DNA from 3 places in the Alteromonas sp. MmMcT2-5 genome. Region 3 is predicted to be linked to each of the others. Evidence: predicted binding sites of a transcription regulator. Region 3 holds the regulator's gene; each other region holds the start of a gene.
What was found. Region 3 encodes LexA, which represses DNA repair genes until DNA is damaged. Its sites were predicted from a motif close to TACTGTATNNNNATACAGTA; they were not measured.
Positions count from the first base shown of each region.

Region 1 (10,383 bases), on a different contig from region 3:
GAAGTGCATTTTGAGAAAATGCCCAGCTGTGATTCGTCATCTCGACTTGATCGCCCAATACTGGACATGCAATTGCAATACAACCTTGCGAAAAGCTGTATTCCGGCATGTCGCTAAAGTATTGTGCAATAGCAAGGTCTATGCTGGCGAAATCATTACACATATATTTTTTGATGTCGGCTACACCTGACTCGGTTACCCTTGCAACACGAATATTCGTACCGCCAACATCAGCCACAAACTTCTGGCTCATTATGCTTGCTCCTGCGTGTAAAACAGTGAACATGCACCCTCTTCTGCACCCGTCAGAATAGCGCGCATACCCGCAAACATTTCACGTCCCATTCCAACGTGATGCTTAGCTAAGTTCGCTGGCGCTGCTTCACGTGCAGCCAGTGTTTCATCGTCCACATGCAGTGTTAGTGCACCAGTTTGTGTGTTTAGCTCAATAATGTCGCCCTCTTGCACTTTAGCAAGTAGACCGCCTTTATAAGCTTCTGGAGTCACGTGGATAGCTGCAGGAACTTTACCTGATGCACCAGACATACGACCGTCAGTAACTAGCGCCACTTTAAAGCCGCGATCTTGAAGCACCCCAAGAGGTGGCGTTAAGCGGTGAAGTTCTGGCATACCAATCGCTGAAGGACCTTGGAAGCGAACAACTACAATGCAGTCTTTGTCTAACTTGCCAGACTTAAACGCGTCATCGAGTTCAAACTGGTCTTCAAACACAACTGCTGGTGCTTTGATATTACAGTGAGGCGTGCGAAGTGCTGAGGTTTTAATAACACCACGACCAAGATTGCCGTCAAGCACACTCAAACCACCATCTGGCTTAAACGGTGCGTCAACAGTTGCTAGCACTTCTTTATCAAGGGATTCCGTTGGGCCGTCTCGCCATTCTAATTCGCCGTCTTTAAGCACAGGCTCTTTAGTGTAGAAGTCTAAGCCTTCACCACAAATGGTCTTAACATCGTTATGTAGTAGACCCGCATCAAGCAACTGTCTAATTAGCAATGACATACCACCTGCTGCAACAAAGTGGTTAATGTCAGCTGAGCCATTCGGGTAAATGCGAGTAAGAAGAGGCACAGCATTAGAGATATCTGAGAAGTCGTCCCAATTTACGATGTAACCTGCAGCGCGTGCTACCGCAATAAGGTGCATGGTGTGGTTAGTAGAACCACCCGTAGCAAGAAGACCTACAAGGCCGTTCACAATGGCTTTTGCATCTACAATATGACCAATTGGCGTATAGTTGTCGCCAAGGTCAGTTAAGCGTGTTGCTTGAACCGCAGCCGCTTTAGTTAGCGCGTCGCGCAAAGGAGTGCCCGGATTAACAAACGACGAACCAGGAAGGTGCAAGCCCATCATTTCAACCACTAGTTGGTTCGAGTTTGCCGTTCCGTAGAACGTACAGGTACCTGCAGAGTGGTAAGATTGAGATTCAGCTTCAAGCAGCGCGTCACGCCCTACTTTACCTTCGGCAAATTCTTGACGAACACGGGCTTTTTCTTTGTTTGGAAGACCCGATGGCATTGGACCTGCTGGCACAAAAACCGTAGGCAAATGACCGAACGTTAGTGCGCCCATTAGAAGCCCAGGAACGATTTTGTCGCAGATACCTAGCATCAGTGCGCTATCGAACATATTGTGAGAAAGCGCAATGGCAGCACCCTGAGCAATGTTATCACGGCTCATTAGGCTTAAGTCCATGCCAGACTGGCCTTGCGTAACACCATCACACATAGCAGGTACACCACCTGCGAACTGGGCTACGCTGCCTACTTCTTTCACTGCATCCTTAATGAGCGCAGGATACGTCTCGTAAGGCTGGTGCGCTGAAAGCATATCGTTATACGCAGACACAATTGCCACGTTGGCTTTGGTCATTGAACGAAGATCTGATTTTTCGCTTGTTCCACATGCTGCAAAGCCGTGAGCAAGGTTACCGCATGACAACACACCACGGTGTGGTCCTTGACGTCGTGCACTCTCAATTTTTTCTAGATACGCCTTACGCGTTTCTTTACTACGCTCGATAATTCGTTGCGTAACTTCAGCAATTTTTGGATTCATGTTTGTCTCCTATGGCGCCCACATCAAAGTAACCGGCGCGCGGTTAACTACGGCGGTGATGGGCTTTTGCGCTTCGGTGGCATTTTCAATAGCATCAAGTAAGACTTGTTTTTTCTTCTCGCCTGTTAAATGCAAAAAGATATTACGGCTATTGAGTAACGCTGGTAGCGTTAATGAAATACGTTGATGAGGTGCTGTTGTAGGTTGAACAGCGATGCAGGTTCTGCCGCTGCTCATATCTAAGCCGTCAAGTACTTGTTCAGAGCAAGGGAAAAGCGATGCAGTGTGACCATCTTCCCCCATGCCAAGAATCAATGCATCAAAAGGTTGTGACATGCTAGCCAGATTTGACTCTGCGGCATTTACGCCTTCGTTTGCATCATTAGCATCGCTTTTCAATTCGATAAAACGAGCTGCTGCGGCTTTATTTTGAATTAGATTATTTTTGACTAGGCTGGTGTTGCTGGCCTCGTGGCCCTCTTCAACCCAGCGCTCGTCGGCAAGGGTGATATCAACCTTATCCCACTCAAGTTCGGTTTCACTTAGTTGTTTAAAAAGCGCCAGCGGTGTACGACCACCACTAACGACAAGCGAAGCTCGACCGCGAGTTTTAATACCTGTTTTTAAAATGCTGACTAAGTCTTGCGCAAATGCATCAGTCAGCGCATCAGGTGTTTCAAATGATAGAGTTGTTAACGCCATATTACTTTTTCTTCCCTGTTTTGCTCTCGTACCAGCTGCGATTTTCGCGAGCAAGAAGACCTATAGAGTCTACCGGCCCCCACGTACCTGCTTGATACGGTTCTGGCGGCTCGCTCGATTGCTTCCACGCTTCAAGAATTGAGTCTACCCACGTCCAAGCTTGCTCAATTTCGTCACGACGAACGAATAGCGCCTGATTACCCAACATAACTTCAAGAAGGAGTTTTTCGTATGCGTCAGGAATACGCTCATCGGCAAACGCTTCAGAGAAACTTAGGTTTAACTTGGATTTTTGTAGATCCATAGAGCCTGAGCTGGTTAAGCCAGGTACTTTATTCATTACGGTGATTTCTACCCCTTCGTCTGGCTGTAGACGAATAACGAGCTTATTGGGTGGGAGATTCTTGAAGCTGTCACCGAACAAGTTGTGTGGCTGACGCTTGAAGTAAATAACAACTTCACTCACCTTAGTTGGCATGCGCTTACCTGTGCGTAGGTAGAACGGCACACCAGCCCAACGCCAGTTGTCAATTTCCGCTTTAATAGCAACAAAGGTTTCGGTTTTACTTTGCGTATTAGCACCTTCTTCTTCAAGGTACCCAGGCACTTCTTCGCCCTTCACGAAACCAGAGGTATACTGACCGCGTACTGTGCTGTCATTAATATTAAACGAGTTAATCGGACGAAGCGCTTTAAGCACTTTCAACTTTTCGTCACGAATGCTGTCAGCGTCGAGCGTTGTCGGAGGCTCCATCGCTACCAAACTTAAAATTTGTAGCAAGTGGTTTTGCACCATATCTCGCATTTGACCCGCGTCGTCAAAGTAACCCCAACGCCCTTCAATACCCACTGACTCTGCAACTGAGATTTGAACATGGTCAATGCAGTTGTGGTCCCAGTTAGTAGCAAAAATAGAATTGGCAAAACGCAGTGATACTAGGTTTAGTACTGTCTCTTTACCAAGGTAATGGTCAATGCGGTAAATTTGCTTTTCGTCGAAGTATTCTGCAACTTGCTCATTGATCACTTTAGACGATGCCAAATCGTGACCAATTGGCTTTTCTAGCACAACGCGAACGCTTGAGTCGATAATTTTGCAGCTATGCAGGCCACGACAGATATCACCGTATATCGCCGGTGGCGTCGCTAGATAACACACCATGGTGCGGCTTGGGTCAACGTGGTCGTCTAATACGCAATAGCTTTCAACGTCCTTCATGTCTACGCATGCATAGTGCAAACGTGCTTTCATTTTTTCCCAAGTGGCTTCACACAAGTTCTTCTCGCCAAACTTGATTAGGTTGGCATGAACTTCTTCAATATAGGCATCCAGCTCCATTTCTTGACGCGCAACACCCACAATAGTGGTGTCTGGGTGCATCAAGTTTGCTTTTTCAAGCTGATATAAAGAAGGCAACAACTTGCGTCGTGAAAGATCTCCCAATGTACCGAAAAGTACAAAATCACAGGGTTCGTAGGAATTATCCAATACCATATTCGTCGACCTTTTAAATGTATGTGTCCGCGGCGTATTGTACAGTTATTTACAACACTAACGACTATTTTTACCGTATAGTTAACACCAAATGTAGTAAAATTACAACTTGTACCAACTATAGGATCTGAATCTTTACTGTTTCCCTCAGTTTACCCTCATTTAACCCGATTGAAATAACAAAAATTGTCAAAAAATTACATTTTTCTTGTCACAGACGTCACATTGGGTACTATTACGGGTGTACCTTACAATAAATTGTGCTAACTAATTGCTATATCTGTATGAACATTTTAGAAAAAATCACACAAAACCAAGCGGCATTCAGTAAATCTGAGAAAAAGGTAGCTGAAGTAATTCTAGCTAACCCACAAACGGCCATTCATTCGAGTATAGCAACCCTCGCTAAGATGTCGGATGTTAGTGAGCCTACCGTAAACCGTTTCTGCCGAAGACTTGATACTAAAGGCTTCCCAGACTTTAAACTGCATTTAGCGCAGAGCCTGGCTAACGGCACGCCTTATGTAAACCGCCATGTTGATGAAAACGACAGCCCAGACGAATATACCAATAAGATATTCGAATCGACCATGGCGTCCCTGGAAGTGGCGCGCCAATCTGTGGATGTGAACGTGGTAAATCGCGTTGTTGATTTACTTACACAGGCACAGAAAATTTCATTTTTCGGCTTAGGCGCTTCAGCTTCAGTGGCACACGATGCACTAAATAAGTTTTTCCGCTTCAATGTTCCAGTGGTCTACTTTGAAGATATTCTGATGCAGCGCATGAGCTGCATGAACTGTTCAGATGGCGATGTTGTTGTATTGATTAGCCATACGGGCCGAACTAAAAGCTTAGTAGAAATAGCGCAAATTGCCCGCATGAACGACGCTACTGTGGTAGGAATTACCTCAGCAGATAGCCCGCTGGCACAAGAGTGCAGTTACGTGTTATCGCTGGAAGTGCCGGAAGATACTGATATGTATATGCCTATGGCCTCTCGCATCGCGCAGCTCACGCTAATTGATGTACTGGCAACCGGCTTTACACTGCGCCGCGGCAACAAGTTCAGAGAGAACCTGAAGCGAGTAAAAGATACGCTGCGTGGTTCACGTTATGAAAAGCGTGGTGAGTAATTTTCTTCCCACGTGATCACATAAGAACCACTTACCGTAACAATATCGGTTCAATAAATCAGCGAAAACGCCTAACTGGTCGAGCCAGTTAGGCGTTTTTGTTTATTTCATTCACATTTTTGTCAAATTCAACTATTATTCTGTAATAAAATTACGTAAAGCGATTACAGGCATACCGTATAAACGCGTAGCCTATCACTCTTTGTCTTTTCTAACTTAGAAACAGCGACGGAATCACATGACCAGAAGAACGAAAATTCTTGCCACCCTAGGACCTGCAACCGACTCACTTGAAAAGATTCAGGCACTTATTGCCGCAGGCGCAAACACTGTGCGCATGAACTTTTCACACGGACAAGCCGAAGACCACATTGAACGTGCAAAGCGCGTTCGTCAGGCGGCAAAGAACCTAGGTAAATACGTAGCGATTTTAGGTGATCTTCAAGGTCCTAAAATCCGTGTTGCTCGTTTTGCCGAAGGTGCAGTTCGTTTAGAGGTTGGCGCAAAATTCATTCTAGACGCTGAATTGGGCCGCGACGAAGGTGATATTAATCAAGTAGGTATTGATTACAAAGCGCTTCCTGATGATGTATCGGCAGGCGATATTCTGCTTCTTGATGACGGTCGAATTCAGCTTCGAGTAACTGGCGTTGAAGGCCGCAAAGTGATTACTGAAGTAACAGTAGGCGGCAAGCTTTCAAACAATAAAGGCATTAACCGTCAAGGCGGTGGTCTTTCTGCAGATGCACTTACCGAAAAAGACAAAGAAGACATTAAAACCGCCGCGAAAATTGGTGTTGATTACCTTGCAGTGTCATTTCCTCGCAGCGGCGCAGACTTGAACTACGCGCGAGAACTTGCCGAAGCAGCTGGCTGCTACGCAAAAATTTGTGCAAAGGTCGAGCGTGCTGAAACGGTGGCGTCTGACGAAGCCATGACGGATATCATCAGCGCTTCAGATGCGGTAATGGTTGCTCGTGGTGACTTGGGTGTAGAAATTGGCGATGCGGAACTTGTTGGTGTTCAAAAGAAACTGATTGCCCGTTCTCGCCAGCTCAACAAGGTTGTGATCACCGCGACGCAAATGATGGAGTCGATGATTGACAGCCCTATGCCTACACGTGCAGAAGTAATGGACGTTGCAAACGCTGTACTAGACGGCACTGACGCGGTAATGCTTTCAGCTGAAACTGCGGCGGGTAATTTCCCTATTGAAACAGTTGCAGCTATGGCTCGTGTTTGTGAAGGCGCGGAAACACATCCAAGCGTTAAAATTTCCAAGCACCGCATGGATCAGCAGTTTTCTTCTACTAGCGAGTCAATTGCTCTGTCAGCGGTTTACGCTGCGAACCACTTGCCAAGTGTTAAAGCGATTGTAGGTTTGACTGAAAGTGGAACTACACCAACGTTAATGTCTCGCATTACTACATCTCTGCCAATTATTGCGATGTCTCGTCACGAATCAACGCTTAACACAATGGCGCTTTGCCGCGGCGTTAAGCCGGTTTTCTTTGACTCTTCAAACAGTGAACCTGGCAAATTGAAGTACGATGTCATTGCATCACTTAAAGAGAAAGGACTAGTGAAAAGCGGCGACAGTATCATCCTGACTTACGGCGATGAAATGGAAAAAGTGGGCGCGACCAATACCCTTAAAATCGTAGAAGTCGAATAGCAACGAATACACTATTAAAGCGAAGCAAATGCTTCGCTTTTTTTTGCCTGTAATTTACTAAAGCAGTGGTAAGCTGACGCTTATAATAAGAACACTCAACTAAGTCAGTATCAAAATTACAAAAAACATATCCAACCAAACAACGAGAATTCGTTAACACTCCTCGGGACAACAACGACAAAAATAAGGATAGATATGCAGCTCATTTTCAATCGCTACACACGTTTTTCAGCAATTATAACGCTCTTGGCACTTTTCACTCATAGCGTATGGGCAAATACACAGCACGTACACACCATGAAGCGTGTAGAAGTAGCTTCACAGAATGCACCATTACAGCCAATAATGATTCAAGGCCCCATGCCCATTGAAGCTGAATACTTTGCTGCGCTTTTGGATAACACTACAACAGAGTATTCAGGTAATGCCGTATTCTATAAAGGGACACTAAACGGGTACCCCATTGTGGTAGCTAAAACCGGTAAGGGTTTAGAAAATACTGCGGCCGCCACCGCTATTGGCATAGAGAGATACCACCCTCGCCTTATCATCAATCAGGGAACATCAGGTGGCCACGATCCTTCCTTAAAAGTTGGTGATATTGTTCTTGGCGAACGCAGTATTAATGCATCCAATTTTAAAACGCCCAAGCTGGCTCAAGGAGAAGGTTCTCAACCGTTTAATTGGCTGCCGATGGATCTTATGGCGTCAGAAGGCAGCGCGGGAGAAGGAAGTAGCGCTAAGGACGCAGAAAAGTTACGTTTTTATTTAGGAGACAAACAGCTCATCAACCTAGCTCTATCGCTATCCAAGCAGTACAAACGCGGGAACGTCGTTAAAGGAACGATTGGCAGCGGTAACTTTTGGAATAACGAGTTAGATCGAATAGCATGGCTTCATAAGAATATGGGAACGAGTGTGGAAGAAATGGAAACCGCTTCTGCAGCGCAGATTGCACATGCCTACCACGTTCCCTTTTTAGGTATTCGCGTATTGTCGAACAACATTACCAACCATGGTGAATATGACCCAACCACGGCCAAAGATTGTCAGGCCTTTGTTGAAAAAGTGGTAAAAGCTTATATTTCTGCGCTGTCGGAATAAATGTGGAAAACACTCAATCGAAAAACGCGCCCTACATTGTAAGAATGTAAGGCGCGTTTTCATGTATAGCCTTTGTATTAGATTGCTTGAGCGGTATAAGTTTCCGCATCTTGACTAACATCATCCGCGTATTGAGTAAGATGGTGATTTAGAATATTTTCAGCACGCTCAACAAACTCATCACGCTTAAATTTCCAACCTCTTAAATCGGCTTGTTTAGCCTGTGCAATGTAGTGCTCTAGACGCGTTTTTCTCAATAGATGTGCCTTTTTCGACAAATCAAATTCTACCAATGAGAAGTTGCGCTGTACTTTTTGAATATCCATATGAACGGGGCGCTGTTCGTCATCAGCTGATGCTTGGCTTACGGATAGCTTTCCTTGCCCAATTACACCGACTATAACAATGATTGCTGATACCACTAAGCCTGAATAAACCCACTTTAAAAAGTTCATGCCCCACTCCTTGAACGATTTTGCACTTGTATCGATAAGCTCGCTACAATCCACTTAATTAAAACTATTTATCACCAATGTATTGAGTCATTCGACTTTCTAAGTTTCTAGCTTTCACGTTGCAGCAGATGTTTTCTGCCTGACAATACAAACTTTCGTCTGTTCAATACATCAAGTAATTCACTCATATCTACTTAACCATATGCACCTTCCGCACCATATATTTAATCTTTATTTTTCAGTAATTTAGACCAACCCAAAACTTATACTAAAGTTGTATAAGGTACTTTCTACACACAGCAAGATAAAATTTTCCTTTCAAATTTAATAAACTCACTCCCCTCAACACTGTACACTTATACAGTATTAAGATATACCATAACAAGCAAAGTACTGGTATGGAATCTTGTTTTTTTTCAGACCGTCTACCACGTACATTTGCCTAGAGAAAGTGACCATTTGCGATGCATGACAAACTCATTCAAAAACTCGAAATTCTTTCAGATGCCGCTAAGTATGACGCTTCTTGCGCAAGTGGCTCCGCCGGTAAACGAAAAGCAGGTAAAACTGACAAAACAGGAATAGGTTCGCTCACAGGAGGGTCAGGGATATGTCACAGCTTTACCCCTGATGGTCGATGCATATCATTACTTAAGATCCTAATGACCAACTATTGCATATACGATTGCCATTACTGCATCAATAGGGTGTCTAGCAACGTTCAACGAGCGCGTTTTACCGTTAAAGAAACGGTTGATTTAACGCTTAATTTTTATAAGCGTAACTACATTGAGGGATTATTTTTAAGTTCCGGTATTGTCGGCTCTCCTGACCTGACTATGGAGAGCATGGTACGCATCGCGAAGTCTCTTCGCATTGATCACGGATTTAAAGGATACATTCATCTTAAGACCATTCCGAATGCATCTCCTGAACTACAGGCTGAAGCTGGCTTATATGCCGATAGGCTAAGTATAAACATCGAAATGCCGACGCAAAATTCGTTGAACAAATACGCCCCAGAAAAAGACCTTGGTGAAATTCACGGTTCAATGAATACATTGAAAGACAAAATAAATGAACACAAAGTGGATAAAACCTACTCGGGTAAACGCCCACCTCGCTTTGCTCCTGGCGGACAGTCCACTCAGATGATCATAGGAGCCGATGACTCAAATGATAAAGTTATCCTTGGCACGAGTGTCAAACTGTATGGTCAACAAAAATTGCGGCGCGTTTACTATTCTGCATTTTCGCCCATCCCAGATGCGTCTGAAGTCTTGCCTCTTAAACCGGCGCCACTTATCCGTGAACACCGACTTTATCAGGCCGATTGGCTCCTGCGCTTTTATGGATTTGGTTTAGATGAAATCGTACACAACGACATGCTAGATATGGAGCACGACCCCAAGCTTGCGTGGGCGCTACGCAATCGCCACATATTTCCCATCGATTTAAACAAAGCTGACAAGCTACTTTTATTGCGAGTTCCTGGACTGGGAGCACGCACAGTACAAAAAATTCTGGCTATTCGACGTTACACAAAGCTTAGCTGGTTCGATCTCACAAAAATGCGTTTACCCTTACAAAAATTAAAACCGTTCATTACTGTTAGTGATTATTCCCCCGCTATCCATTTGCTCGATAGCAGTAACTTTGAACAGCAATTTAAACAACCAAAACAGTTTGAATTGTTCAGCGCTTAATCTAATTGGTACCACAATGAAAAAAGTAACA
Region 1 is NZ_JAKRFB010000079.1:1,488-11,870, forward strand. Features, by position in the region: gene MHN09_RS19735 (glucokinase) at 1-253, opposite strand, end outside; gene edd (phosphogluconate dehydratase) at 253-2,079, opposite strand; gene pgl (6-phosphogluconolactonase) at 2,089-2,781, opposite strand; gene zwf (glucose-6-phosphate dehydrogenase) at 2,783-4,276, opposite strand; gene MHN09_RS19755 (MurR/RpiR family transcriptional regulator) at 4,561-5,412, shown strand; gene pyk (pyruvate kinase) at 5,651-7,087, shown strand; gene MHN09_RS19765 (5'-methylthioadenosine/S-adenosylhomocysteine nucleosidase) at 7,283-8,191, shown strand; gene MHN09_RS19770 (hypothetical protein) at 8,269-8,646, opposite strand; gene MHN09_RS19775 (putative DNA modification/repair radical SAM protein) at 9,111-10,352, shown strand; gene MHN09_RS19780 (TIGR03915 family putative DNA repair protein) at 10,369-10,383, shown strand, end outside.
Region 1: a site for LexA is predicted at 8,993-9,012, ahead of MHN09_RS19775 (putative DNA modification/repair radical SAM protein). Genes of this name have one in related genera too.

Region 2 (10,383 bases), on a different contig from region 3:
GCTAGTTGCTCAGCAATTTTCGCTTCAAGTTCAGCACGACGTGCTTCGAACTTTTCAACGTTGTCTTTAGTTGCAGGAACCGCTTTACCCTGTGGGAAAAGGAAGTTACGAGCGTAACCAGACTTAACAGTCACTTGGTCGCCCAGGCCGCCAAGGTTGGCGATTTTATCTAGTAGGATGATATTCATCTTAGCTAACCCTTATATTCGCCAAATTACTTGTGTGAATCAGTGTACGGAAGCAACGCAAGGAAACGTGCGCGCTTGATCGCAGAAGACAGCTGACGCTGATATTTTGCGCTTGTACCAGTAATACGGCTAGGGACAATTTTACCGCTCTCAGTGATGTAGTTCTTAAGAGTAGCGATATCTTTGTAATCAATCTCAGTCACACCTTCTGCAGTGAAACGGCAGAACTTACGACGTCTGAAAAAACGAGCCATGGGTGATCTCCTTAAGCGTTGTCTTCAGTGGTTTCAGTTTTCTTTTCCGCGCGATCTTGGCGAGGAGCAGAATCGTCACGACGCTCACGACGAGGCTCTTCTTTCATCATTGGAGAAGGCTCAGTCACAGCAGTCTTAGTGCGCATAACCATGTTACGTAGGATCACGTCGTTGAAACGGAAAGCATTTTCCAATTCATCAACAGCTTCTGCAGACGCTTCAGCATTGATTAGTACGTAGTGGGCTTTGTGCAGCTTTTCAATTGGGTAAGCCAGTTGACGACGGCCCCAATCTTCTAAACGATGAATCTGACCACCGTCTTGCTTTAGGATTGTGGTATAACGCTCGATCATACCAGGTACTTGTTCACTCTGATCAGGGTGAACCATAAATACGATTTCGTAATGACGCATTATAGCTCCTTACGGTTGTAGCCTCGACAGTACAGCCGACTGTATGGAGACAAGGAACGAATTGGGATGGCTGTAAGGGCGCGCATTATACGCAGCAGTTACTAATTGCACAAGCATTAATCACCTTTAGAACAATCATTTGCCCTTTCCCCAAACACTACGCTCAGACATTTAATCAAAATACTGTTTATTTATACAGTAAAATACTGTACAGTTTTTGTGTCTTTAATAAACAGGGGACCTACCATGGCCATTACCACACAGTATGTTGTTACGCACAAAGGGGTAGAAAAATTGGTAACTACCGACAAAAAAGAAGCCGATCAGTATGACAAAATGCTCGATGCAGCAGATAACCTTGCTGACTACATTCATGCGAAGGGCATCAAGCTAGACGATAGCGTAGTGGAAGAGCTCACCATCATGCTGTCTAAAAACAAAGATAAAATCAGTAAGATTTTCAAAGGCGCTACCGCAGAAAGCGTATTAGAAGATGAAAGCGCAGAAGTGGTAAAGCTACAAGCTAACGGCTGATAATTTAGGCGCGCCTCTCTTTTGCGTCGTTATGATGAGCAATTAATAAGAGCAATTGCCGCTTTAGGCTGATGAGATCTGATAGCATAGCTATACGCAAAAATGTTATTTGATAACATTACCTCAACGCGGCAATGTGTTTTCTCTGGTTTTTAACTGGGTGAACAGACGTGTCGCTTTTGCTAATGTGAACATAAGACGTAAATACAGGTCGGGCTTAGCGTGAATACCTTCAATAAAAACAATAGCACTCACTCCCAGCGCAATGCAGTAATTGAAGGCCGCAGCGCAGTGACTGAAGAGCGCAACACAGCGATTGAAGTTAGCAATTTACAGTTTTCGTACACCAAAGAAAGTGCCCCCATCATTGACATTAAAGCGTGGCAAGTTTCGCAAGGTGAGCACGTTTTTCTCTCAGGGCCTTCGGGTAGCGGAAAGAGCACATTGCTCAATTTGCTGTGCGGAACATTAACTCCAACTCAGGGCGACATCGCCTTATTAGCGCAGCCTTTCTCCGCATTATCGAACCGACAGCGGGACAAGTTTAGAGCACGCAATATCGGCGTTGTTTTTCAACAATTTAATCTTATTCCCTACCTTTCTGTGGCACAGAACATTAATGCGGCGGTGTATTTTGCAAGTACAAACGTCAGCAAGACAGCATCAGACGCAAAGCTTCGTCATTTACTGGACAAGCTACAGCTGCCTTCTCACGTGCTGCATGCGAAAGCTGACGCATTGAGTATTGGTCAGCAGCAGCGCGTTGCCATTGCCAGAGCACTGATTAACGACCCACAATTATTAATTGTCGATGAACCTACCTCTGCCCTAGATACCGATGCCAGAGATAGTTTTATGTCGCTGTTAAAAGACGTTGCAGGTGAAAGCACCATGATTTTTGTTAGTCACGATAAAGCCATGGAGAGTTATTTCGACCGCCACTGCAGCATGAGTGAATTAAGCCCAAGTACAAACCACATAAAAACGCGAGGCGATGAGGCCACAAAAGCACAGGAGCGTGCGTAATGCTAAGTACCATTGCTATTGAAAGCTTAAAGCGCAGGAAAACAACGGCAATCCTCACACTTTTAAGCATTACCATCAGCATTAGTTTACTTTTGTGCGTGGACGTTATTCGCACCCAAGTTAAAACCAGTTTTACGCGCACCGTTTCTGGTGTAGATCTTATTGTTGGCGCACCAAGTGGACAGCTTAATTTACTCCTGTCATCAGTGTTTAATATAGGCACTCCCACCAAAGGTATTGAATATAAAAGTATTGCGGCGCTTCAATCTAACAAGCAGGTATCGTGGCTTATCCCACTATCTTTGGGTGATACCCACAGAGGTTTTAGAGTAGTAGGTACGACCAACAGCTTTTTCGACCACTTTAAATACGGTGATATGCAATCACTTGAAATGGCAGCAGGCTCGACATTTACGCAGCCACTGTCTACCGTTATTGGCGCAGATATCGCCAAATCATTGGGGTACAAGGTAGGGGATAAGATTATTATTTCCCATGGTCTGGGTAGCGTATCGTTCAACAACCATGATGATCACCCTTTCACTATCTCAGGCATAGTTAAGAAAACCGGTACGCCCGTAGATAAAGCCGTATACGTTACCCTACAGGGACTTGAAGAAGCCCACACAGGACCTAAACATTCGCCCACCTCAATGTTAGGCCGTAAATCTGCTGACAAGGCGAACGAGCATGAGCATGAGCATGAGCATGAGCATGAGCATGAGCATGACGAGCATACAAAAGAACATGCAGTTTACAATAGCGAAGCGTTTACGCCTGAGTCAGTATCCGTGGTGATGCTGGGGCTTAAACATCGGGTAACTGCACTGCAGCTTCAGTATCAAATTAATCAAAGTAAAAAAGAGCCGCTAATGGCTATTCTACCGGGCATGGCACTCGCAGAACTTTGGCAAATTATGGGAAATGTTGAATCGCTATTGCTTGGCCTTTCCGGTCTTATCGTCATCTGCGCGCTTATTGGGCTTGCGACTATGCTGCTAGCAACGATGAGGGAGCGTTATCAAGAAATCGCCGTTTTACGAACTATAGGCGCAGGACCGTTTACCTTACTGCTACTCATACAGATTGAAGCGATGCTGCTTACGATTGTGAGTGCCGCACTGAGTTTAGGCTTGGTAGCTGGGCTTATGAGCGCACTAAAACCTTGGTTAAGCAGTACCTATGGGTTGTTTTTAAGCAGCCCGCTGTTTGGACAAAGCAGTGTTATTATCATTTTACTGATACTGGGGTGCACATACTTGGTTTCACTATTCCCCGCTGTGGCGGCCTACAGACGCGGCCTACACGCGGGACTAAACGCGAACTCATAAATACCCATGCCTACAGCGTTGTTTCGGGTTTTGTCAGCTTCTATTTAGCCCCACATCTGTGCGCAAATAGGCAATAGGTCTTTTAATGGAGCGAGCTTAAGCGAGCTGGAGTGAGTATTACTCTCCTACTCACTTATCTGTACTGAAACGCAATATTAGCTCGTGAACCTGATTAACCGTTGCGCGCAAATCGTGGCTTGCTGCAAGCGATGCTTCAGATGAACGCTGGGTTTCAGACGCGCCGTCAGCGACTTCTACTAACTGCTGGTTAATATGCTCTGCCACCGTGCTTTGTTCTTCTACCGCTGAAGACATCTCTACCGTGGCATCAGCGATACCTTTCACTGCATTGTTAATTTCAAACAATGCACCTCGGGTTTCTTCTACTATAGCGCTGCCGTGCTCAGCTGAAGCTAGCCCTTCCGTCGATACCCTTACAGCTCGATCAGAACGCTCAGCCAATTCATTAATGATGTTGTGGATTTTATCGGTCGATTCGCGAGTTTTCGAAGCTAAAGTACGAACCTCATCGGCAACAACCGCAAAACCTCTTCCTTGTTCGCCAGCCCTTGCAGCTTCAATCGCAGCATTAAGCGCTAACAGGTTAGTCTGCTCAGCGATGGTCGAGATGATATTGGCCGCTTCGCCAATATCGCTGGTTGACTGAGCCAACTCTGTCACTGTGGTAGAAATAGACTCTACCGCCTCGCGCAACGCTACGATCGCCTGCATGGCTTGTTCTGCTTTTTGGTTGCCTGTCTCTACATTGGATGCCGCTGTCCTTGCGCTCTTTGCGTTACTTTCTACTCGTTCGGCAACTTCTTGAATCGCTTGACTCATTTGTGTTACCGCAGACGCAATTTGCTGTGTAGCTTGATTTTGCTGAACAACCGCGGCACTGGTGCTTTCTGCTTGCTCATGCGTGGTGTTAGCAATTGATTCGAGCCCCGCTGACGCATCTTTAATTCGGGTTAATGCCGTGCGATTTCTGGCAAGTTCACACCCCAGTGCAAGTTTGGCTTGGCTTATGTGAGGGGGGTCTGGGAAGTAGGTTTGTGCCACCGTTTCATTCGCGTAGCTTTCTGGGCTAAGAGAAAGCAGCGCGCCCCAGTCTTTTCTTGTCTTGGCTTCTTGAGCAATCATTAAAACTATAGCTCCAAGCAGCGCAATGCCAGCCGCAGCGGCGCCGTGGGTAAATGCAAAAGCTATTACTAAGACAGCACTTATCAGCAACGTAGGCGCCAGATGCATTAGGTTTTGAGCTAAGCGCGACATTGGTGATACCGCTGACTTTCCTTGCTGCATTCTTGCATAAACACCGGAAGCACGCGTTATTTCATCATTCAACGCTGGAACTCGAACGGACTCATAGCCGACAACGGTTTTCCCCTCGTACACAGGCGTTACGAAGGCCGAAACCCAATAATGATCGCCATTTTTTCTTCTGTTTTTAACGAGACCTAACCAGCTCTGCCCAGATTCCAAAGTACGCCACATCTCTTTGAATACGGGGGCTGGCATATCTGGATGACGGATAACATTGTGGTTTTTACCAATGAGTTCTTCACGAGTATATCCGCTCGCCTCTACAAATTCGCTATTGCAATGCTGGATAACACCGCGCTTATCGGTCGAAGATATCAGGCGATGATGTGCTGGAAACTTATATTCTTTTTGGGTAACTGGCTGATTGTTTCTCATTCGGTGCTTTCTCCATGTAGCAAAGCAACCATCCGTTAATCGTAGGAAATGTTGCTTACCTCCTAAGACTAGAACATAAACAAATTCTGTCTAGCAGGAAGAAAAAATTAGAGAAATTCTATATTCTATCAGCTATTTAGGAAAGCAATTTATACTTTGGGCTAGAGGTAACAAAACGGTAACGCGCGTACCCTTTCCTTCTTCGCTAGTGATATTTATCTTTCCGTTGTGCTCTTCAACAATAGTCATGGAAATAGACATTCCCAACCCTGTTCCCTCGCCGGGTGGTTTAGTTGTAAAAAAGGGCGTGAATATTCTATCCAGTGTTTCTTTCGACATACCGATACCTTCGTCTTCTACGATAAGCATGGCGTTCTTTTCATCTTTTTGTACTTTTAGGGTGATAGACTTTCCTTCTGGGGTAGCATAAATAGCGTTGGTTACGAAATTAACCAATACCTGCTGAATTTGCCCTGCGTTACCAAGGAAATAAACGTCTTTGTCCGGTACTTCTAAATTAACTTTGTTTTTGTACCTGTGCAGGTTGTTCGTTAGCTTGATAACCGTATTCATAGCTTCTACAGCGCTTATTTGCGTATGCTTTCCTGAGCCTGGATACGAAAAACTTCGCAGCGCTTTTACAATTTCAATAATACGTTCAATGCCCTCGTGAGATTCATTGAACATCTCTGTAATTTCGCTCGCACTTTCTTGTAATGAAAAGCGCTTTTCAAGCGCCTCGAACTGCGACTCTACCTCTCCACCAGCAGTGCGACAAAGCTTGCCTATTTCTTCTAACGCGTGTTGATAGTCGCTAAAAATTTCTTTTGCAACCACCGTATTGCTTCGAACATAGCCGATAGGGTTATTGATTTCGTGTGCTATACCCGCAGCAAGTTGCCCCAACATCGTCATCTTGTCTGCACTAACCAGCCTTTCTTCTAGAAAGTCTCTGTCTTTTTTAACCGAACTCAATTCTATTTGCCGACTGGTGAGCTCAGTTTTTTGTTCTGGTAACGAGACGTAATGTTTAGATAATGTTTGGAGGTATCAAGAACGTGAAGCGTTTCTTCTTCTAAGTGATCGTCTTTGGTAAGTAACACGAGCCAAGCGAATTCGCCGTCTGCCATCTCATGCATGAAGTGAAGTAAGCGCGCCTCTTTTTGAGTGTCGGGTCGCTGAACTGCAGTAACACACCAATGGGAGTAACTGTCCCTTAAGGAAAGTGGTGTTTCAAACTTAATCAATTCGGCAAGCTCTGGGGAGCTACGCCAACCCTCTTCATAAGTAAGTACTTGGTTATCTTCGCCCACTACTAGTTCATCATTTTTCACAATGAATGCTTTTCCACAATGGGCACTACTAAATTCCACCGCCGATTCTAAGGCAGAGAATATAAAACTTTTACCTGGCTGGGCATTGGAAAGCTGTGATGCAGCTCTGTTGAGGTAGAGCAGCTCTCGCTCTCGCTGCTTCGAATCATTTAGTGCTTTTCTAAGCGCTTGGTTTGCTAGATAAGCATCTTGAGAATAGGTTTCTAAGAAAGATTCTGCGTTTTTACGCGCAATTTTTTGACGCTTAAGTTGTCGCGCTAACGAGTTAACGCGGGCTTCCAGCGCAAGAATACGCTCGTGTTCGGTGGAATACGATGTTTCACTCACCAAGAAGCCCTCCATTTAAATCGCCGATAAAATCTCAGAGCGCCATGCGTCTCAATAGGGCCTATCGAACCATAGAGTTCTACGGCCGCTAATTAACTAGCCTATCAAGTAGAGTTAGTACTCTCTCACTGGCTTGTTCCATTTCCATAAGCTTAGCATTTGCCTCAGCGTTGTTGCCATTTTGTTTAGCTAGAACGGCAGCGATACCGCTACTATGCACTTTTGCATGCGGCGCTTCAATCTCTCTGAATGCCGTTGTCTGGCCAATCGCTTTGTTAGCATTGTCGCTATACCACTGCCCAAGGCGGCAGTTCTTATGATCGCCAAAGTCCGCTACAGATTTATTGCTGTAACCGCACAGCACCGCATAAACCTCGGCCTTCCACACTACATGATCCAATTTTACTGTTTGAATGAACGTAGCAATTGCGCCTTCGCTAATAGTGGACTTCATACTGTCACAGTGTTGTACCATAACTTCGTAGCTGCCATTTAGCTGATTAATGCCGGTCCCTAGCTGCTCATTGTTACCGCGCAGCTCATTAACACCTGAAACCGCTTTGGAAGTAGACTGAATTATACCGTTCACCAGCTCAGATACTTCTGTTGCTGATTTGTTGGTTTCTGTCGCCAATGCGCGTACTTCATCAGCAACAACACTAAACCCGCGGCCTGCATCGCCTGCTCGCGCAGCTTCGATAGCAGCGTTTAGCGCAAGTAAGTTAGTTTGATCAGAAATACTCGTAATAGTAGTAACAAATTTATTAATGTTATCTGCTGTTGTTGATAGCCCCGATATACGTTCACTCATGCTGCCCATTTGGACATTAAGCCCGCTCATGTCGGTAACAATTTTGCTTAACGTAGTAGCGGAGTCACTAAAGAGCTCATGAATATTAGCCACTGACTGATTCTCAGCGTCAATACGCTGATAAGTGGTCAACACCGTTTCACGAATACCTTCTAATTGACGCATACCATCAATAATGCACTTCATTACAACGGAATCGTTCGACGATGCGTGCTGGCTACTTGCAGCCTCAATGGCATTAATGAGCTCACTATTTTCTGCCTCTAAAACGTCAATTTTGTCTAAGGCTTCTTGCACTCTTGCTTCTAGTTTACGTACTTGCGCTTCTTTTTCTTCGTATTTACTGCGAGATACAAACATGTGTGGTTACCGATATGTTTTTTATAGAGTTATTTTGTTCAGATTAACAGATATCCAGACCATTTAACTATTAGTCTGAAGTAGCGTTATGCATTGAATATCGGCAGATTTTCTAAATTCGATACATTTAAAACGACGCGTCCAGTTTCTTATCTAACGTTACGAAAAGTGTAAGTACCCTAAAATGATGAGTGCTAACCATAAGGTTTCTGCGAAAATCATAATTATTGGTCGCACACCAACATTGATGAGCTGACCCAAGTTTGATTTCATTCCAATCGCGGCTATGGAAACGATGAGGAAAAAACGTGAGATTTGACTCCCCATCTCTACAAGACTTTCAGGTAAAACAAAGAAGCTGTTCACGAGCATCATCATTACGAAGCCGACTAAAAACAGTGGTATTTTAGGACTGTTTGTTTGGCGGCTTTTGATACCAACAGATAAGGTTTTTGCTACGACTAACACCATAATCATAACTACTGGAACTAGCATAGCCACCCTAACAAGTTTAGTTAGCGTCGCCATATCACCTACTTCCTGAGAAATCGAGTACCCTGCCCCTACAACTTGCGCAACATCATGAATAGTGCCACCTAGAAAAATGCCGGCTTCACTGTCTGACAGGTTTAGCTGAACAGCGATAATAGGATAGAGTACCATGGCGATTGTAGACATAGCGGTAACGCCAATAACGGTAACTAGTGTATCTCGCTCATGGTGCTGGCCTTTGGGTAGAATGGTAGATATAGCTAATGCAGCGGATGCGCCACAGATGGCAACTGCGCCTCCTGTTAAGGCACCTAACTGCCCTTTTAACCCAAAAATTTTAGCGAGGCCAATTCCAAGCAAAATAGTCGTTAAAATGGCAAAGCACAATAAGCCCAGCGTATCCCAACCCAGTGCCGTTAAATCTTCAAGTGCGAGCCTTAAACCAAGGAGTACAACACCTGTACGTAATAGAGTACTGGCACAGAAATCAATCCCTTCGGTACTTGGTGAATCGGCTCGATAGAGGAAAGAAACAGCCATTCCTATCAGAAGAGCAAACAGCATGGCAGGGGAACCGTAGTGATCGCTGAGAAAAAGAGCCGCCAAGCCGGTTATGACCGAAACGCTTACTCCCGGGAGAATCGCTTGATATCTAATATTCATACTTTTATTTGTTAATTATAGTTATTGCTTAAAAGGCCTATCACTACAATAGCTTGATTTTCGTAGGCCTCTAGAGAACGAATCCCTACTCTCGCCAGAGTTAAACGCAACTTATATCTCTTCGTGCTGGTGTTCATGAGAGTGGGCGTGTAAATGGTCATTATCATCACGACATGGCTCACCCGGCAACTCAAACTCTATCGTGGTATGAGCAAGTTCAAAGGGGGCTAAACGCTCGTGAACTTCCTTTTTGAGTGCTCTCAGTTTGTCATTGTCTATTGCACAGTTTATTACCACGTGTGCAGTAAGCACGTGCTGCTCTCCGTCAAGCGACCAAAAATGTACATGGTGAATTTCTTCAACGTGCTCGATTTTCAAAAGCGTGTTGCTAATAGCATTCCTTGTAGCCAAGTCAGGTACGCCCTGTAGAAACAAAGACATGGTCTGCACAACATACCGAACAACATTGACCAAAATAAATAGCGTAAAACCAATAGATAAAATTGGGTCGAGTATAGGCCATTCAACAAAATGGAGCACAATGGCTACTACCAGTACCGCTACCCACCCCATCGTGTCTTCAATTAAGTGCCAGTTAAGCACCTTTTCATTCATCGAATGACCGCCGTGGAGTTTATAAGCTGCAAATCCATTCACGACAATACCTAGGATCGCTAATCCAATCATACCCTCTGTAACGGGCATTTCGGGGTTAGATAAACGAGGGATGGCCTCAGACAACACCCAAATTGAGCCAATCACCAAGATAACGCCGTTGATCATAGCTCCCATAAGGCTCAGCCGTTTGAAGCCATACGTATACTTTTCGGTAGATGCTTTATTTCCGAGCTTACTTAAATACCACGCCAGACCTATGGATAGAGAGTCTCCTAAATCATGAACAGCATCGGCCATTATGGCGACACTGTTAGTAAGCCAACCCCCGATG
Region 2 is NZ_JAKRFB010000049.1:416-10,798, forward strand. Features, by position in the region: gene rplI (50S ribosomal protein L9) at 1-188, opposite strand, end outside; gene rpsR (30S ribosomal protein S18) at 215-442, opposite strand; gene rpsF (30S ribosomal protein S6) at 454-855, opposite strand; gene MHN09_RS16935 (YebG family protein) at 1,102-1,389, shown strand; gene MHN09_RS16940 (ABC transporter ATP-binding protein) at 1,612-2,415, shown strand; gene MHN09_RS16945 (ABC transporter permease) at 2,415-3,746, shown strand; gene MHN09_RS16950 (PAS domain-containing methyl-accepting chemotaxis protein) at 3,876-5,447, opposite strand; gene MHN09_RS16955 (ATP-binding protein) at 5,580-6,422, opposite strand; gene MHN09_RS16960 (hypothetical protein) at 6,425-7,108, opposite strand; gene MHN09_RS16965 (methyl-accepting chemotaxis protein) at 7,197-8,279, opposite strand; gene MHN09_RS16970 (YeiH family protein) at 8,439-9,434, opposite strand; gene MHN09_RS16975 (cation diffusion facilitator family transporter) at 9,546-10,383, opposite strand, start outside.
Region 2: a site for LexA is predicted at 1,037-1,056, ahead of MHN09_RS16935 (YebG family protein). Genes of this name have one in related genera too.

Region 3 (10,383 bases):
GAGGACTGATCAAACGCCCATAATCGTCTTCTTTTACGTCAAAGCGGCCTAATTTCAGCGTATCGCGCAGTAGCTCTTCCGCTGATGAATCTGGAATGGTGGCATCATCGCTGAACGGTACCGCTTTAAACAAGTCCATGAAATCGCCCATTGCTTGTTTTAACTCAGCTTCACTCATGGTCTGTCGTTTAGAAGACAGTAAGCATAACGACGCTAACGCCATACCATTTAATGCCGCTGCGCGATTAATTCGCGTCATGACATTATTGGCCAGTTCGTTAACCGCAGGTGTCAGCCACGCTGGTTTTTTCTCTGGCTCGGCATCGCGACAATCTCGCCAGTTAGGCACATGATTTTCAAGAAACTGGTTAAGCGCAATGGGTTCGCCAAAATTCACATATCCGTGACCATAATTCTTGAGTTTACGAATAGCCGAGAACACCTGAAGGTTAGATTCTTTTTTCTTCTTAGAGCCTTTGAGTTCGTTCAAATAGCTCTTCACTTCCATCACGTTCTCATAGCCGATGTAAACAGGCACTATGCTTACAGGGCGGTTAACCCCTTTGAGCATGGCTTGAATGGTCATGGCTAGCATACCGGTTTTAGGTGGGATCAAACGGCCGGTTCGGCTGCGGCCACCTTCGGGATAGTATTTTACCGAATAGCCTTTGTTAAACAGCAGCTCTAGATATTCTCTGAATACAGCTGTGTAGAGCTTGTTGCCTGCAAAACTGCGGCGTAAGAAAAAAGCACCGCCACGACGGAACATTTTTCCAACCGGCCAAAAGTTCAGATTGATACCTGCAGCGATATGTGGCGTAACCATACCCTCGTGATAAATCACGTAAGTCAATAATAGGTAATCCATGTGACTACGGTGGCACGGTACGTAGATGATTTCATGACCATTAGCCGCCAATTCACGAATGCGATCGGCATGACCTACACTAATACCGTTATAAATTTTGTTCCAGATTCGGGTAAGTAGTCTGTCGCCAAAACGAATTAGCCCTTCGCGGTAGTCTGCCGCGATTTCTGTGATGTAGGTTTGGGCAGTCTCTTTCGCTTTTTCATGAGACACTTTCTTACTTCTTGATTCCTCAGCAATAGCGCGACGCACTGCATCAGAGCCCAACACACTATTATTGAGTTCTTGGCGCTCTAACAGCGTAGGGCCAGTCATGCTTTGGCGTTTTCTTTGAAAGTGAGTGCTTGCTACGCGCACAAGCTTGTGTGCAATGCTTTGGTCACTACCATGTTGATTGGACATCGCGCGTGCAGAAACGGCTTTAGAGTAGTTAATAAAGTTGTCGCGGCCCAAAAACAGCACAATGAACAACTTACGAAGCCAACTTGGCGCCGCTTTATCAGCAATGAGATCGCTTAAGCCTGGCTTTCCACGACCCGGGGCACGGCCCCACGTCACATAGACAGGAACAACTTGTAAATCTAGGTTTTCATGGTCTCTATGCAAATGAAAGAGGTCAGTAAAAACGTCTTCAATTCCCGTATCTTTAGCCGACGAGCGGAAAAGGGGCTGGGTTTTACGTAAAAATAAGGTCGACGAATACTCTCGCCCCGCTAATGTAAGGGTTTCTGTAGGACTAGGTAAACCTAGCGCTTTAGTCGACATTCTCAGTGCAAGTTGGTCAGTCACTGAGTTGGTGGGGAGTAGATAAACGATAGGTTTACTTTTATCTATTCCTAATTCGGTTTCAACGTTAACTGGAATGCTGTGGGCTTTAACCAGTAACTTAACAGGATAATGAAATACCGACAGAAGGGCTTTTCGCATCCACGACATGAATTATGTAATCCTATGAAATAAAAACGGGTGAAGTGTAACACAAACGCGTCACAATCTCGCGACAAGCCAATTTCATCGCTTCTCATGCTGTAATGACTATCCATAACATGGGAAGTTCAAAAGCGCTCTTCTCCTTTTCTTTTGAGTCACAGCCATTTCTATAATGGGTTCGAATACAGAGAACGTAACATTAGCTGTATTTAATTGCGGTACAGCCGGACTGTTACTACTTTTATAAGGGCAAATGAATATGAGCAAGCAGTAGTGGATGATCAAAGCCGGTTAAAGACAATTGATGACTTTATGCTCAATAGCGAAGTGCCGCTAGATCTTGATGATTTAATGATGGTGCTCGCAGAGGCATACAAGGTGCCGATCGCACTCATTGGCGTCGTCGGAGAGTTTGAAGAAACCTTTAAAGCACACTACGGAACCACTCTTTCTAAAGTCACTCGTGAACATGCGTTTTGTAGTCACGTCGTTGAAGAGCGCAAGCAGGTGGTTGTTAGCAACGCGCAAGAAGATCCACGGTTTATGCATAATCCTCTCGTCACCGGAGAGCCTCACATTTGTTTTTACGCAGGAACGCCGATCGAGATAAATGATCAGGTAATCGGTGCCGTATGTTTAATTGATACCGTGCCAAGAGAAATAGACGCAAAACACTTAGAAGTTTTAGAGAGAATAGGTGCTTTGGTTAGTCAGCATATTTCGCTTTCAAGAGAACACGAAGCGCTTAAACGCGAGCATGGGCTTATTGAGAAGTCTCCTATTGTGTTGGCAACGTGGCGCTATGATACGTCGTTGAGGCTGGTGTATATCTCGAAAAATAGTGAGCGTGTATTGGGAGTTTCACCCCAAGATTTGCTCACTGGAACGGTGGCATTGAGTGAGGTGCTGTCTGAGGAGGCGGAGGGTGATTTTACCTTTGCTATGCAGGCCCACATGGAAGGTGTGGAAACGCACACCTGCCGTCTTCAGATAAAGACGCCAACGCGTACTATTTGGGTGAGCATGATATCAACGGCAAATTTTCGCGAAGACGGCATGTTGTACTCGGTTCAAGCATTTTTGTTTGACACTAGTGACCAAAAGTATGTGGAAGATAAACTCAACAAAACCAATCAGCGGATGCGTTTATTACTCGAGGCTTCAGAGTTAGGAACATGGGACTGGAACTTGGCCGCCGATGTTAATCAAGTCAACAAGCGCTGGTGCGACATTGTTGGTCTTGAGTATGAATACTATGACAGTGGCTCCCGCTTTTTTAGACAGCTCATTCATCCCGCGGATTACGTCAAAGTTGAAAAGCAGCTCAACATGCATCTAATTGGTAAGAGCAAAGTCTTTAACACCACATTTCGCATGAAACACACTGATGGCTCTTGGGTTTGGGTTGAAAGTTATGGGAAAACCGTTGAGACAGATGCCCAAGGTAAGCCGGTTCGTATAGCAGGTATTCACAGAGATATAACGCAGCGAATGGAAAGCGAACTGCATGAGAGAAAGAAAACCCAGCTCCTTCAATTTATCAATAAAACCCGGGTATCATATCTGCAAAACAATGACTTGACGATGGCGTGTCAGTCCGTACTGGCTGAACTCATAGATATCTCAGATAGCCAGTTTGCCTTTGTCGGCCAAATGAAAGGAGACGGTAGCTCATCTAGACTTTTCATTCATGCGATTTCTGAAATTGTTTGGGATAACAGTAGCTTTTCTCAATATGCAGAGTACAAAAAACGAAACCTCTACTTTAGTAACTTCGATAACCTTTTTGGAACCTCAATTTTAACGGGAGAAGTTACCATTAGTAATGCGCCAAACAGTCACCCTAATTCCAAAGGTGTTCCGCACGGTCATCCGCGCATTAGCCGATTTTTAGGCCTACCAATAAAAGTGAAAGATAAAGTAGTGGGAATGGTCGGTTTAGCGAATAAGTTTGATACCTACACTGACGAAGATGCTGAGTTTCTGCAGCCCTTTTTAGATGCTTTGGCTGGCTTGTTCTACGCAGTAGAGCTTGAGGAAGCCCGAGCCGTTGCTGAAGAGAAGCTTAGGCATTTGGCGATGACTGATTCTTTAACGGGCCTTTATAACCGACGCGCGTTCCTTGACGAGTGCATCTCATTTTCAAAACAACATTGTCGAGGATGTGTTGCTATCGTCGATATTGATCACTTCAAAAAAGTAAACGATACCTACGGTCACGATGCTGGAGATCAGGCGCTTATTGCTGTTGCAAGAAAAATAGCTAAACATAATCAAACGCCAAATGTCGTGGCTCGATTAGGAGGAGAAGAGTTTGCAATAGTCATGATAGGTGACAAGAAAGAAGAGATCCATAGGCAGCTAGAAGCACTGCGCATTGCTGTTGAAGAAGGAAGGGTGACCTACAAGACAGACACGATGAATTTATCGATCAGCATTGGCGCAACATTTATCAAAGACACCTTTGAGGCGGATTTCAGCGCCCTCTTATCGCTTGCTGACAAGGCGCTGTACAGAGCCAAGAAGCAGGGCAGAAACCAAGTCGTATGGGATGAATAATAATAGTACGTGGCTTCGCCTACATTAAATATAAGCGTATACGCTCAAGGCGCTGTTGCTAGATTGATAAAGTTAAGTTATAAAAAACGAATATTTTATTAAACTTAATAATTAGGCTTGTTTTGAGCTTCTAACTAAAAAGCCGACATGCCTTTTAAATCAGGGACGATGTATGAAAACTTCGCGCTTGGGTTTTTCTGGCCTTTTTTCTCTTTTAGCTCTAACTGCGTGTGGTGGTGGAGGTGGCTCTGATTCTTCTCCACCTACAAACCCACCACCTCCACCTGAGCCGACAGCACTAGAAATTTTATCAAATCCTTTAGATTACTCAGAGTCACGACTAAACTCGGCGGCAACCACCTATGCTGATGCGAACTACAGTGGAGAAACGAAAGTCTCTACTGTGGATATCAGCGCAGTACAAGAGGTTTACATCACGCTCTTTGGTGACAATACAAGTGGCTCACCCTATGTAGATCAATATGATATCTACACCTTCCTAGATGAGAACGGCAACGTTGAAGGTACGACCGAGTGCTATGAATCAGGATCAGTAACATACTCAGGTAAGCTTGATGAAGACACGGGTAAAGGAACGATTACTGTAGACTATGATCAGTGCATTCAATATTACGACTCCACTCGGTATGACGGACAATTTTCGCTAGTTATTACTGACGCAGGTGAAAACAGCTCCGAAGTAACGTCTTATTTCACTACTTTGTCTATGCTAGACGGTGGCGTGCGCACAACATTAAAAGGCTACTTAAGTGTTGATTTTCGCTACCGCCCACAAACAGGTACGTTTTATGAAGAGACGAGGCAGTATCTTACTGTCACGCACAATGGTGAAACTTACAAGGTCAGTGGCACATCAGCAGAAGGGGTGACAAACAACACCTTCGTGTCTGAACTAAATGGTTCAATCTACATTGCGTCTAAAGGCAAATTGGACTTTGCGTATTCTTCTGATCAGGGCGACCTTCCCTATTCGTCATCTGGCTCGCTGGTCGTAAAAGGAGATAAAACGGCTGGAATTGACGTTATTGATGGCGCAGTTCGCTATGGCGAAGATAACAACGGCGATGATATTTACGATGTAGGTGTATACTTTAATAATCTAACAGCGTTTGCCAGCGGAAATCATACTGGCCTTGCGCTTTCAGATATCGATGCGATATCCGTACCTCCTGTAGTGAATCAGCCTTATTACTATGCCTATGAGACTGTCTATACCACAGATGAAGTCACCGTTGAGCCTGGCTACTATCATGATTCAGATACTCCCGACTCAGAGCTGGTGATTTCGTTTCGCTGGTATGTAAATGGTGTAGTCCTTGACGATGTTAATGGTACCACGCTGCCACCTTACAGCGCAGTCTTCGGTGATGAAGTTAAAGTTACCATGGTGGTGTCAGACGGTATTAACGTTGTTGAATCCCAGCCTACTTTCGTTGAGATCGACAATTCTCCTATGACGCTCACTGCATCGAATATGCCTGAAGTAGTAACTGCGGGCGGATACGTAGAGTTTACCGTATCGATGAGTGACCCAGACAGAGTTGACGATGACGTCGCGGGACAGCTTATTTCAGCGCCTCCCGGTGCTTCGTTAAATGCGGAAGGTCTGATGACCTGGAATGTACCTGCGAATCAACTTTTCAACGCTCAAACTTATATGTTTAGTTTCGCTAGCTTAGACGGAACTGAATCCCAACAAACGCTCGAAATCACTTCTTATGCGGACAAGGCCCCGGCTTATGCTCGTACTACTGTGATGACACCAATTTATAATCATGGCTTTGCTATTGCTTCGACCAATGGTGCAAGTGAACTTATCACGGTAAATGCTCGCAACGTGGGCGCATTTTCGCTAGAAGGCAATACGCTTAAAAATACCTATGTGTATCCGTATAAACTGCCAACTAAAGGCGAAATTAGAAGCGTGCATACCCAAGATGTTGATGGTGACAATAATGATGAAATCTACCTTCTTACTCAACAGGGATTGTCTGTAATAAAAGACCGCGAAAGTAACGCAGAAGCGGTGTTTATTATTGAAGATAGTATTATTTCTGGCTTATTTTACGACATCAATGGTGACGGAGTTGATGAAGTTGCTTATTTATATGGGAGCGAATATTACAATGCGACTTCTATTGCCATTGTAGATGTTCGCACAGGTGAGCAGTTGCAACAGTACGATATTGACGGCGTCAATAACCTTGCTTTTGGTAACGTAGATGATGACGCATCGATAGAAATGGTAACGAACAATGGTTATGTATTTGATATCGAAAGCGGTGCCAACCAATGGCTATACGGTAGCGGGTTCAGCGACGCATTTGTTGTGCTGGGTGATATGAATAACGATGGTGTAGATGAAATCATCGGTGCCGATAGTTGGAATGATATCTCAATCTACTCAGCAGTATCGAAAAGCAGTTTGGCAACGGCGGAACATGGTGACATTTGTGATATCGCCTATAGTAAAGAAAACCCAGCTACAGAAGGAATAGTGGTTGTCTCCGAGTGTCAGTGGGGACAAGTTAGAGGTTTTGCATTAGAAGCGGGACAAATCTCTGAGCAGTGGGCTCTTAACCACAACACTTACAGTGGCATGTCACTTCTCATTGACGATTTAGACAATGACAATGTGGACGACATTATTTGGACTGGTGAGAATCAAATTTTAGTAGCGCAACAAGATGCCAACGGTGAATATGCCTTGTCAGATATAAAAGGTGCGCCGCGCGCGAGTAGATATCATGCCGCGGGTTGGGCACCTTATGGCGATAATGATGAAAGAGCCGTCTTTGTTAGCGATACAAGTAGTTACGAATCATCTATTCAGATTTTATCGGTAGATAAAGAGGATAACTTTGCGATAAGTGCTGAGGTTGGCGAAGATGTCTATAACTATAGCAAACCGGTCGTTACAGACTACAACAATGACGGTGTGGGTGAGTTACTAATAGGGGCACTGGATTATAGTTCGTCGTTTAATGTCGTGAGACTTACAGATAACGCTATTCAGTGGACACTGAACAATAATCAGAATAGTGAAATTTCGTTTATTGAAGCCATTGACGTAAATAACGATAGTTACGCCGATGCAGTTATTATTGAGAACAATCGACTTAAAGCGTTTGATATCGAGAATCAGGTGCTTATCGACTCAATCATTAACGATTTTTCAATTAATGCGCTTGCTGCCTCTGAAAAAGACGGTGTGCATTATTTTGCTGTTGGGGGCTATAGTTCGCTCAAGCTCTATAAAATGCAGGATGGTGAATTTGTTGGATTGAATGAATTGGAAACCAATTGTGACCAATTGCTCACGGTAAATTTTGATAGTGATAGCGAACTTGAATTTGCGTGTTTAAATAGAAACTACAACACCATCAATGTTTATGACGTGGCGAGCGATGCATTAGAACTCAAAGACGCTATAGCACCGTCATTCTACCCTCAGTATATAGCGGCTGTTCCAACGACGTCGTCTAATCAGTCGATTCTCGCTATCTACCAGCCTAACGAGAATGACTATTCGTACAATTATTATGACAGCATCGCATATCGCGTGGTTGAGGTTGATAATAAAGGCAATGTGGTGTGGCAAAGCCCTGGACTTGGGCTCGATAATGTTGAAGGCATGCGCACACGTCAAAATAGTGATGGGGAGCTGGAGTTACAAATTAGTAACCCGAACATGGCTCTTCTCGTAAAATAAGAGGAAAGCACTTGTCGTAGGCTATTGCAGATCGCAAAAGACGCGGCAAGTGCTTGTTATTTAGTTTTAGGTGTATATACTTACAGGAACTGTATGAACAGACAGGTCTTTTATGCGCCCACTCACAGCTCGACAAACCGAAGTTTTAGAACTTATTAAAACAACCATGTTAGAAACGGGAATGCCGCCTACTCGTGCGGAAATAGCCCGTCAGCTTGGCTTTCGTTCTGCTAATGCAGCAGAGGAACATTTGAAAGCATTGGCGCGTAAAGGCGTGATTGAAATTTTGCCTGGTACGTCTCGTGGCATTAAGCTCAATATCCCTCTTGATAACGACGCACAAGAAGAAGAAGGCCTACCGTTAATTGGGCGTGTTGCAGCCGGTGAGCCGATCTTGGCGCAAGAGCATGTTGAATCGCACTACAAAGTCGATCCTGCACTGTTTCAACCCCATGCCGACTTTTTGCTACGCGTTAACGGTATGAGCATGAAAGACATTGGTATTTTAGACGGTGATCTTCTCGCTGTTCATCGCACCACTGATGTACACAACGGTCAGGTGGTTGTGGCGCGTGTAGATGAAGACGTCACCGTAAAGCGTCTAGAGAAACGCGGGCGTGAAGTATTGCTTCATGCTGAGAATGATGAGTTTGCACCAATAAAAGTCGATTTGGCGACTGAACATTTTGCGATAGAAGGTATTGCGGTGGGTGTGATCAGAAACGCTGACTGGATGTAGTATTTTAGCTTGTTTGTATAAAAGCGGCGCGTTAGCCGCTTTTTTTATGTCTTTTGTTCCTGTTTTTTTCTTCAATCTGCCAACTTAGGTTTTATCCTGCCCAGCAAACCTGTTGGTTTTCTGCGCGCTTATTTTTATCATTACTCACGTTATTCTTTCTATGAATGCTTCAAGTATTTTCCATTTTTTATTGTGAATTTTGTTTGAAATCGACATTGAGTCATCGATTACTTATTGATTTCTTAACTAGTTAGTCGAGCATTTACTTTAACCCCGTGTTCAAAATGCCTGTTTGATTCCAAGGGCATCCCACAGCAATCGCTTTCTCTTTTTTGCACTTGAAATCCCCGCGACCATTTTAGTAAATGATTAAAAATTAACCACTTCGTTAAATTTTTAATAGAAAAGACTAGACGGCACGACATTATTGCGCAATTCTTATACAGAGATTAACAAAATAATAACAATGGCTCTAAATTTGTTTTACAAGTTGAGGTTATGGGTCAATCGTTCGCAAACCATTTGGTAGGGCATCGCGCAAATTAATCAGCGTCTTTGACCACGCCATTACGGAGGTGCTGAGTGAAACAACTAACGACCGTTTTCGCAAAATGGTGTTCTAGTATACCAATTTTGCTTTTTTCCCCTTTGCTTTTTGCGCAAGAAGCAAGCGAAGAAGCCTCTTCGCTTAATTTGAGACGCGGTGCTACCGACATCAGTGGGCAGGTATACGACCTCCATATGTTGATGTTCTTCATTTGTGTAGGTATCGCGGTTGTAGTTTTTGGCGTGATGTTCGCCTCAATGTATCTACATAGAAAGTCCCGTGGCGCCAAGCCAGCTAATTTTCACGAAAACGTGAAGGTCGAAATTGCTTGGACCGTTATTCCTTTCCTTATTCTTATTTTCATGGCGGTACCCGCAGCGAATACTCTAATTGCTATGGAAGACACGTCTGAGCCTGACATGACGGTGTTAGTAACAGGCTCTCAATGGAAATGGCATTACAAGTACATGGATAGCGATGTCGAGTTTTATTCTTTACTCGCCACTCAGCGCGAGCAAATAGAAAACAAATTTCAGAAAACAGATAACTACCTGCTGGAAGTTGACCGTCCCTTGGTTATTCCTACTGGGAAAAAAGTACGCTTTCTTATTACCTCTGACGACGTTATCCACTCTTGGTGGGTTCCTGACTTTGCCGTGAAAAAAGACGCCAACCCCGGCTTTATTAACGAGTCTTGGGCCAAGGTGAATGAGCCGGGTATTTATCGCGGACAGTGCGCAGAGCTTTGTGGTAAAGACCATGGCTATATGCCGGTTGTGGTAATTGCTAAAGAACCCGCCGAGTTTGAAAAGTGGATGGGCGAACAAGAAGAGATTGTTCGTAAAGCAAAAGAAGAAGAGCAGCGTCTACTTTCTATGAATATGTCTATGGATGAACTGATGAAAGAGGGCGAGCGAGTATACAACGCAACGTGCGCTGCTTGCCATATGCCAAATGGTGAAGGTTTACCTGGCGTGTTCCCGGCATTAAAAGGCAGCAAGATGGCA
Region 3 is NZ_JAKRFB010000002.1:137,731-148,113, forward strand. Features, by position in the region: gene plsB (glycerol-3-phosphate 1-O-acyltransferase PlsB) at 1-1,804, opposite strand, end outside; gene MHN09_RS02630 (diguanylate cyclase) at 2,072-4,357, shown strand; gene MHN09_RS02635 (hypothetical protein) at 4,530-8,090, shown strand; gene lexA (transcriptional repressor LexA) at 8,203-8,829, shown strand; gene coxB (cytochrome c oxidase subunit II) at 9,412-10,383, shown strand, end outside.